Regions from separate parts of the Halomonas sp. DN3 genome, predicted to be linked through region 2. Evidence: predicted binding sites of a transcription regulator. Region 2 holds the regulator's gene; the other holds the start of a gene.

Region 1 (3,791 bases), 2.3 Mb from region 2:
AGGGCAGCTTGCCCACCGACGTCAACGACGCCACCGCGCCCTTGGTATCACGCCCGTGCATGGGGTTGGCACCCGGTGCGAAGGGTTCGCCGGCGCGACGACCGTCCGGCGTGGTGCCGGTCTTCTTGCCATAGACCACGTTGGAGGTGATGGTCAGCACCGACTGGGTCGGCTCAGCGCCGCGGTAGGTGTTGAGCTTGCGGATCTTGTTCATGAAGGTCTCGAGCAGCTCGCAGGCGATATCGTCGACGCGCGGATCGTTATTGCCGAAGCAGGGGTAGTCGCCCTCGATCTCGAAGTCCACCGCCACGCCGTCGGCGTCACGTACCGGGCGTACCTTGGCGTACTTGATCGCCGACAGCGAGTCCGCCGCCACCGACAGCCCGGCGATGCCGCAGGCCATGGTGCGCTTGACGTCGAGGTCATGCAGCGCCATCAGCGCCGCCTCGTAGCTGTACTTGTCGTGCATATAGTGGATGGCATTGAGCGCGGTCACGTACTGGCGTGCCAGCCAGTCCATCAGGCCATCCATGCGCGCCCATACCTCGTCGAAGTCGAGCACCTCGGTGGCAATCGGCTCGCTTCTGGGGCCCACCTGGATCTTCAGCTTCTCGTCGACGCCGCCATTGATCGTGTAGAGCAGGGTCTTGGCCAGGTTGGCCCGGGCGCCGAAGAACTGCATCTGCTTGCCGATCACCATGGGAGACACACAGCAGGCGATGGCGTAGTCATCGGAGGCAAAGTCCACACGCATCAGGTCATCGTTCTCGTACTGGATCGACGAGGTGTCGATGGACACCTTGGCGCAGTAACGCTTGAAGCCGTCGGGCAGCTGTTCGGACCACAGCACCGTGAGGTTGGGCTCCGGGCTCGGGCCCATGGTGTAGAGGCTGTTGAGGAAGCGGAAACTGGTACGGGTGACCAGGGTGCGTCCGTCCAGCGCCATCCCGCCCAGACACTCGGTGGCCCAGATCGGATCGCCGGAGAACAGCTCGTCGTACTCTGGGGTACGCAGGAAGCGCACCATGCGCAGCTTCATGATGAAGTGATCGACCAACTCCTGGGCGCGGACCTCGTCGATCACGCCCTGGCGCAGGTCGCGCTCCAGGTAGATATCGAGGAAGCTGGAAGTACGCCCCAGTGACATGGCGGCACCGTTCTGGGACTTCACCGCGGCAAGATAGCCGAAGTAGGTCCACTGAATGGCCTCCTGGGCGGTGGCAGCCGGTACCGAGATGTCAAAACCGTACTTGGCGGCCATTTCCTTGAGCTGGCCCAGTGCACGGTGCTGCTCGGCGACTTCCTCACGCAGCTGGATCACCGCTTCCAGGTCCTCGCCCTGCTCGAAGCGCTGCTGCAGCGAGGCAAACTGCGCCTGCTTGTCACGCATCAGGAAGTCAACGCCGTAGAGAGCCACCCGGCGGTAATCGCCGATGATGCGTCCGCGACCGTAGGCATCCGGCAGCCCGGTCAGCACCCCTGACTTGCGGCATTTGAGGATGTCCGGCGTGTAGACGTCGAACACGCCCTGATTGTGGGTCTTGCGAAATTCGCTGAAGACCTTCTTGACCTGAGGATCGAGTTCACGGCCATAGGCCTGGCACGAACTCTCCACCATCTTGATACCGCCATTGGGCATGATCGCCCGCTTCAACGGCGCCTCGGTCTGCAGCCCGACGATGGTCTCGAGCCTCTGGTCGATATAGCCGGCGTCGTGCGCGGTGATGGTAGAGACCAGGGAGGTGTCGAAGTCCAGCGGCGCATGGCTGGCGTTTTCCTGCTTGACGCCTTCCATGACAGTGTCCCAGAGCTTCCGAGTGCTGGCGGCCGGTTCACTGACCAGGAAGCCCTCGTCACCCTCGTAGGGGGTCACGTTGGCCAGCAGAAAGTCCCGTACGTTGACGTCCTGCTTCCAATCGCCGCCGGTAAACCCTTCCCACGCTTGCGCGAATTGCTCTTTCATCGACTTGCACCTCAACAGAGTAAATGACAACGCTAGTCCTGTATGCTGAGCGACGGCCATCCCTCGGAGATGGCAGCCGACCCGCCTGTTCGGTGGCAGCAGCGGTCGCCGCATCGGAGACGGCGTGTCTGCTGCTCGCTTCTCGTTCGGCGAAAAAACACCTGCCCTCGAGAGCACAATTCGACCTTAGCAGTAGTCCCGTCGCTCCTACTTGACCCGCATCATGGCTCCACATAACGGCGGCGCCGCGATAGCGAAGCGGCCCAGAAACCTGCACCAGGCCAATTTCGCGCGGCGAGGACGGCCGCCTGCGCTATGCTGAGAAAGGCATACGTAGGCCTGAGCCCTGTCCCACCGCCGGATGCCCGTGATGAACAGCTTTCCCACGCTACTGGAGTACGGTCTGCCAGGCTTCGCCGTGGTGCTGCTGATCCTTGGCTACCACCTGCTCAACAAGACCCACACCCTGTTGCTCAACGAGCGCTCCGGCGAGACCCGTGAGGGCACCGAGCTGCGCATTCGCTATCTACAGGAGATCTCCAAGAACGCCAGGCTGTTCATGGCGCTGAGCCTGTTGTTCTTCGTCGGTGGGCTGGCCATGGCGATGATGAAACCCTCGAGCCAGGTCAATCTGTCCATCGCCCCGCCCGAGGGCGTGCTGCCGGTCATCCGCCTGCAGGAGCGGGACATGCCGCTGGATGGCCGGGGCACGGTCGTGCTGAAGGTCCAGGACGACAATGTGCTGCGCATCTTGAACAACGATCTGCACGGCCGCCTGATCTCCATCGAGCAGGAGCGCGACGCCTTGAAGAGCCAACTGGCCGACGTCATCGCCGCAGCGGAGCGAGATTCTCCGCAGGTAGGCTTCTAATGAAGAGCAAGCAGCGCGCTTCGGCGTCACGACCGATGGCGATAGACCTCGCGCGAGCTATGAAGGGAAGGCGACGACGCTATCCAGCGACTTTCGTGAAAGCCCTGCTGGTCGTGCTGCTGAGCGCCGGGTTGGCGTGGCCGGTGGTTGCCCAGCAGGCCCCGCTGACCAGGGCCAAGGCGCTGTTGCAGCAGGGTGACAACCAGGCCGCTCTGCGCGAACTACGCCCTCTGCTCGAAAGTCCTGATCCGCTGGCCCGGGTGGAAGGCTTGAACGCCCAGGGCTGGATTCTCTACCGGGAAGGCCGACACGCCGACGCCTCAGCGCTGTTCGAGCAGGCGCTCAGGGCCAGTCGAGGTGATGACGGCCTGCGTGAGGTACGCCTGAAGACGCTCAACAACGCTGGCATCAACGCCTTTTCCGCCGGTGAGCTCGACAAGGCTCGAAGCTACTTCGAGGCCGCACTGGCCCTCGGCAGCGACGTGGCCCCGCGCTACCTGACCATCATCACCCGCCAGGCCCCCATGCAGTCGGCCCAGCAGCAGGTCAGCGCGGGACGTGAAAAGCGCATCGAGCGCGACTTCGAGGGAGCGGTGGCCGACTACACCCGGGCGCTTGCGATCGACCCGAACAACAACGACGCCCTCTCCTATCGTGGCTACGCCTACTACCGATTGGGCCAGTACGACAATGCCCGAGCCGATATCGAGGCGGCCCTGGCGAGTTCTCCCCAGCGGCTGGACGCACTGATCAACCTGCTCAAGGTGAGCTGCGCCAGCGGCGATGACCTCGATGCGGTGCTCAAGCGCCGGGGGCACGCCATCCAGCGCCAGCGCGAGGCCATGCTCGACGACAGGGAGCTGCAGCGCCAGTGCCCAGACCTCTTCGCCAGCCTGAAACGCTGAACCACCGCCATCGGCGTGGCGAAGACGCCCCCCGCCCTTCCCCCCTGAACGC
Region 2 (3,791 bases):
CGACGACGAAGGAAGCGCCAACAATGGCGAGATGGACCCTGCCACCAAGCGCCGGCATCTGGCCCTGGCGGCGGCACTGGAAACCGGCTCGGAGCACCCCATCGCCCGCGCCTTCGCTGCCTGGCGCGACGCCAGCTGCCAGGCCAGCGAACTGCGCAATCACCCGGGCCAGGGCGTGGATGGCGTGATCGACGGCCGGCGCTGGCGACTGGGCCAGCCGCATTTTGCCTGCCTGGGCCAACCCGTTCCTGAGCTCCCTGGCGCAGGGCTTTGGTTGCTGCTGGCCTGCGAAGGCAAGCCCCAGGCCTGGTTCAAGCTCGACGATCAGCCCCGTGACGACGCCGCCGAGACCCTCGCCGCCCTCGCCCAGCGAGGGCTTGCCATCGAGATCCTGTCGGGCGACCGCGCCGTCAACGTTGGCCAGCTTGCCCACACGCTGGGCGTCGATCAGTGGCGTGGCGAGGCCACCCCCGAGGACAAGCTCGGGCACTTGAAGGCGCGGCAGGCAAAGGGCGAAAAGGTGGCCATGGTCGGTGATGGCATCAATGACGTGCCGGTACTGGCCGGCGCCGACCTTGCCATCGCCATGGCCGGGGCCAGCGACCTCACCCGCACCCGCGCCGATCTGGTATTGCTGGGCGAACCGCTCACGGGTATCGTCGAAGCCATCGAGGTGGCCCGCCAGACCCGTCGCATCATTCGCCAGAATCTGTCCTGGTCGGTGCTCTACAATGTCGTGGCGCTGCCCGCAGCGGCGCTGGGCTTCGTGCCCCCTTGGCTTGCCGCCATCGGCATGTCACTCAGCTCGTTACTGGTCATCGGCAATGCCCTGCGTCTGCGGCGCGGACGCACCAGGCCGACCGCGACACCTTCACCCGTCACCGCAAGCCCCGGCCCATGAGCATCCTTTACCTGTTGATACCCTTGTCGTTGATCCTGCTGGGCCTGGCGGTCTGGGCCTTCTTCTGGGCGGTGCGCAACGACCAGTTCGAGGACCTCGAAGGCCCCGCCTATCGCATCCTGTTCGAAGATGAAGACGACACTCGCAGTGCCGATGACGGCGCTTCCTCGTCCGAAACGCCTGCGCAGACATCCGATCGTGATCCATCATCCAGAGGGCCTGAGTGAATCCTACCGGCCTCGAGCTGCCTCCCATGATGGCGGCCTTCGTGTTTGGTCTGCTTGGTGGTGCACACTGTATTGGCATGTGCGGCGGCATCATGAGCGCTCTGACCTTTGCCATCCCCCCCAGCATGCGTCAACCTTGGCGGGTGGGCTCTCTGGTGCTCGGCTACAATGTAGGTCGTATCACCAGCTACTGTGTGGCGGGCGCTCTGGTTGCCACCCTGGGTTCGGTGATCGGCCTTTCGCCGACCCTGCGTGGCCTGATGCAGATCGTCGCCAGCCTGATGTTGATCCTGATGGCGCTTTACATTGCCGATCTATGGAAAGGCCTGCGTCACGTCGAGGCACTGGGGCGTCACCTCTGGAGGTACCTGGAACCCGCAGGCAGACGCCTGTTGCCGGTGGTGCGTCTGCCCCAGGCGGTGGCGCTGGGCGCCATCTGGGGCTGGCTGCCCTGTGGCCTGGTGTACTCGATGCTGGCCTGGAGCCTGGCACGGGCCGAACCCCTCGAGGGCGCACTGCTGATGGCGAGCTTCGGTCTTGGCACGCTTCCGGCGCTGGTGGTGACGGGCCTCGCCGCCAGACAAATGCAGGCCCTGCTGGCGCATCGGGCAACACGCCTCGCCGCCGCTGGCATGATCATCGCCTTTGCCGTCTGGCAACTTTGGACTGGGCTGCATCAATGACGCATCCTACCTCTAAGTTATTAATCCTAAAGAGGTAGACGCCACTTTTAGCTGATCTGAGGGTGTAGAATAGTGCCATCAACGTGCTGTACGGGCGACGTCTGTTCTCCCCATGGCCCAGTCAATATCGATCCCAGATACACAGGAGCTGCGAATGAGTCCTACGGCCCAAGATCGGCGGCGTCCCATGCTGCATGAGACTCGCTGTGAGTCCTGCAGCCTGAGTTCCTTGTGCCTTCCGCTGTCGCTGGAGACCGCCGACCTCGAGCGCTTCGATTCCATCATCCGTCGTCACCCGCCGATCAAGAAAGGCACACGATTGGTCGAGCAAGGAGATCGCTTCACCAGCGTCTTCGCGGTCCGGTCGGGGAGTCTCAAGCAGATCACCACCGAAGGCAGCGGCGAAGCTCAGTTGACCAACTTCTTCCTGCCCAGTGAACTGGTTGGGCTGGATGGCATCGACGACGGCCGCTATCCCGGCAGCGTGGTGGCGCTGGAGACCACCACGGTGTGCGAGATTCCCTTCGACCGCCTCGATGCGCTGACCCAGACCCTGCCGGAGCTGCGTGCCCAGCTGTTTCGCACCCTGAGCAAGGAGCTGCGAGAGGACCGCCGGATGATGCAGCTGCTGTCACGCAAGACCGCTGATCAGCGCCTGGCCTGCTTCTTCCTCGGCCTGTCGGATCGCTTCCGCCGCCGCGGCTATTCACCGTTCAGCTTCCGCCTGTCCATGTCCCGCGCCGACATCGGCAATCACCTGGGGCTGGCGGTGGAAACGGTCAGCCGTATCCTCGGGCGTTTCCAGCAGCAGGATCTGGTGGCGGTATCGGGACGTGAGGTCAATATCCTCGACCTGACCGCGCTGTCGACCCTGGCCGACACCGAAGTTACCTGAGCGGATCTGGCAGCAGCGTGCCGGGCCTGGCCGGCAGGGCCCTGTATCCAGGATCTGGAAAGCAGAGCGTAATAGATGGCGTGTGACAAAAAAGAGGCCGCATCCGGAGATGCGGCCTCTTTTGCTGTCATGGCGTCCTGCACATTCGCTGCTGGCGAGATCAGTCGGCATCCACCACGTCGATGCGCCGGGCCTGGCGTTCGGCCTGCACGGCCTCCAGCCCCTCGAAGTCAAACAGTTGCCGATCCGCCAGCTGCGACGGCGCCACATTGGTCACCGCCTTGAACATGCTCTCGAGGCGCCCGGGATGCTTGACCTCCCACTCGGCCAGCATCTCCTTGACCACCTGGCGCTGCAGGTTGGGCTGGGAACCACACAGGTTGCACGGGATGATCGGGAACTCCATCGCCTCGCTGTAGGCCTGGATATCGGCCTCGCGGCAGTACGCCAGCGGGCGGATGACGATGTTCTTGCCGTCGTCGGAGAGCAGCTTGGGTGGCATCGCCTTGAGGCTGCCACCGAAGAACATGTTCAGAAACAGCGTCTCGAGAATGTCCTCGCGGTGGTGGCCCAGGGCGATCTTGGTCGCCCCGATCTCCTCGGCGAAGCCATAGAGAGAGCCGCGCCGCAGGCGTGAGCAGAGCGCGCAGGTGGTCTTGCCCTCCGGCGTCTTCTCCTTCACCACCGAATAGGTGTCGCGCTCGAGGATGTGGTAGTCCACGCCGATGCTGTCCAGATAGTTCGGCAGCACATGCTCCGGAAAGCCCGGCTGCTTCTGATCCAGATTCACCGCCACCAGCGAGAAGTTGACCGGCGCGTTGCGCTGAAGGCTGCGCAGGATCTCGAGCATGGTGTAGCTGTCCTTGCCACCAGACAGACACACCATGATCTTGTCGCCTTCCTGGATCATGCCGTAGTCGATGATGGCGTTACCGGCCTGGCGGCGCAGGCGCTTCTGCAGCTTGTTGAACTCACGCCGTGCCTTGGCCTGAACGTGAGCTTCCGTCTGGTCGCCATCCGCAGCAGGGTCGGCCGGGCTGTCGCCGGCATCGATCGAGAGATGGTCATCCTCGGGGGTACGGGGA

Evidence for each region. Region 2 encodes FNR, which switches genes on or off when oxygen is low (the NO sensors DNR and NnrR bind a similar motif). Its sites were predicted from a motif close to TTGATNTANATCAA; they were not measured.
Region 1: pflB (formate C-acetyltransferase) is a predicted target of FNR. The motif match lies at 2,175-2,188, and genes of this name have one in related genera.

Annotation. Positions count from the first base shown of each region.
Region 1 covers NZ_CP099965.1:3,365,157-3,368,947, forward strand. Annotated here, with positions in the region: gene pflB (formate C-acetyltransferase) at 1-1,963, opposite strand, end outside; gene NKF27_RS14600 (hypothetical protein) at 2,334-2,834, shown strand; gene NKF27_RS14605 (tetratricopeptide repeat protein) at 2,930-3,739, shown strand.
Region 2 covers NZ_CP099965.1:755,240-759,030, reverse strand. Annotated here, with positions in the region: gene NKF27_RS03445 (heavy metal translocating P-type ATPase) at 1-901, shown strand, start outside; gene ccoS (cbb3-type cytochrome oxidase assembly protein CcoS) at 898-1,128, shown strand; gene NKF27_RS03435 (sulfite exporter TauE/SafE family protein) at 1,125-1,811, shown strand; gene fnr (fumarate/nitrate reduction transcriptional regulator Fnr) at 1,966-2,706, shown strand; gene ttcA (tRNA 2-thiocytidine(32) synthetase TtcA) at 2,867-3,791, opposite strand, start outside.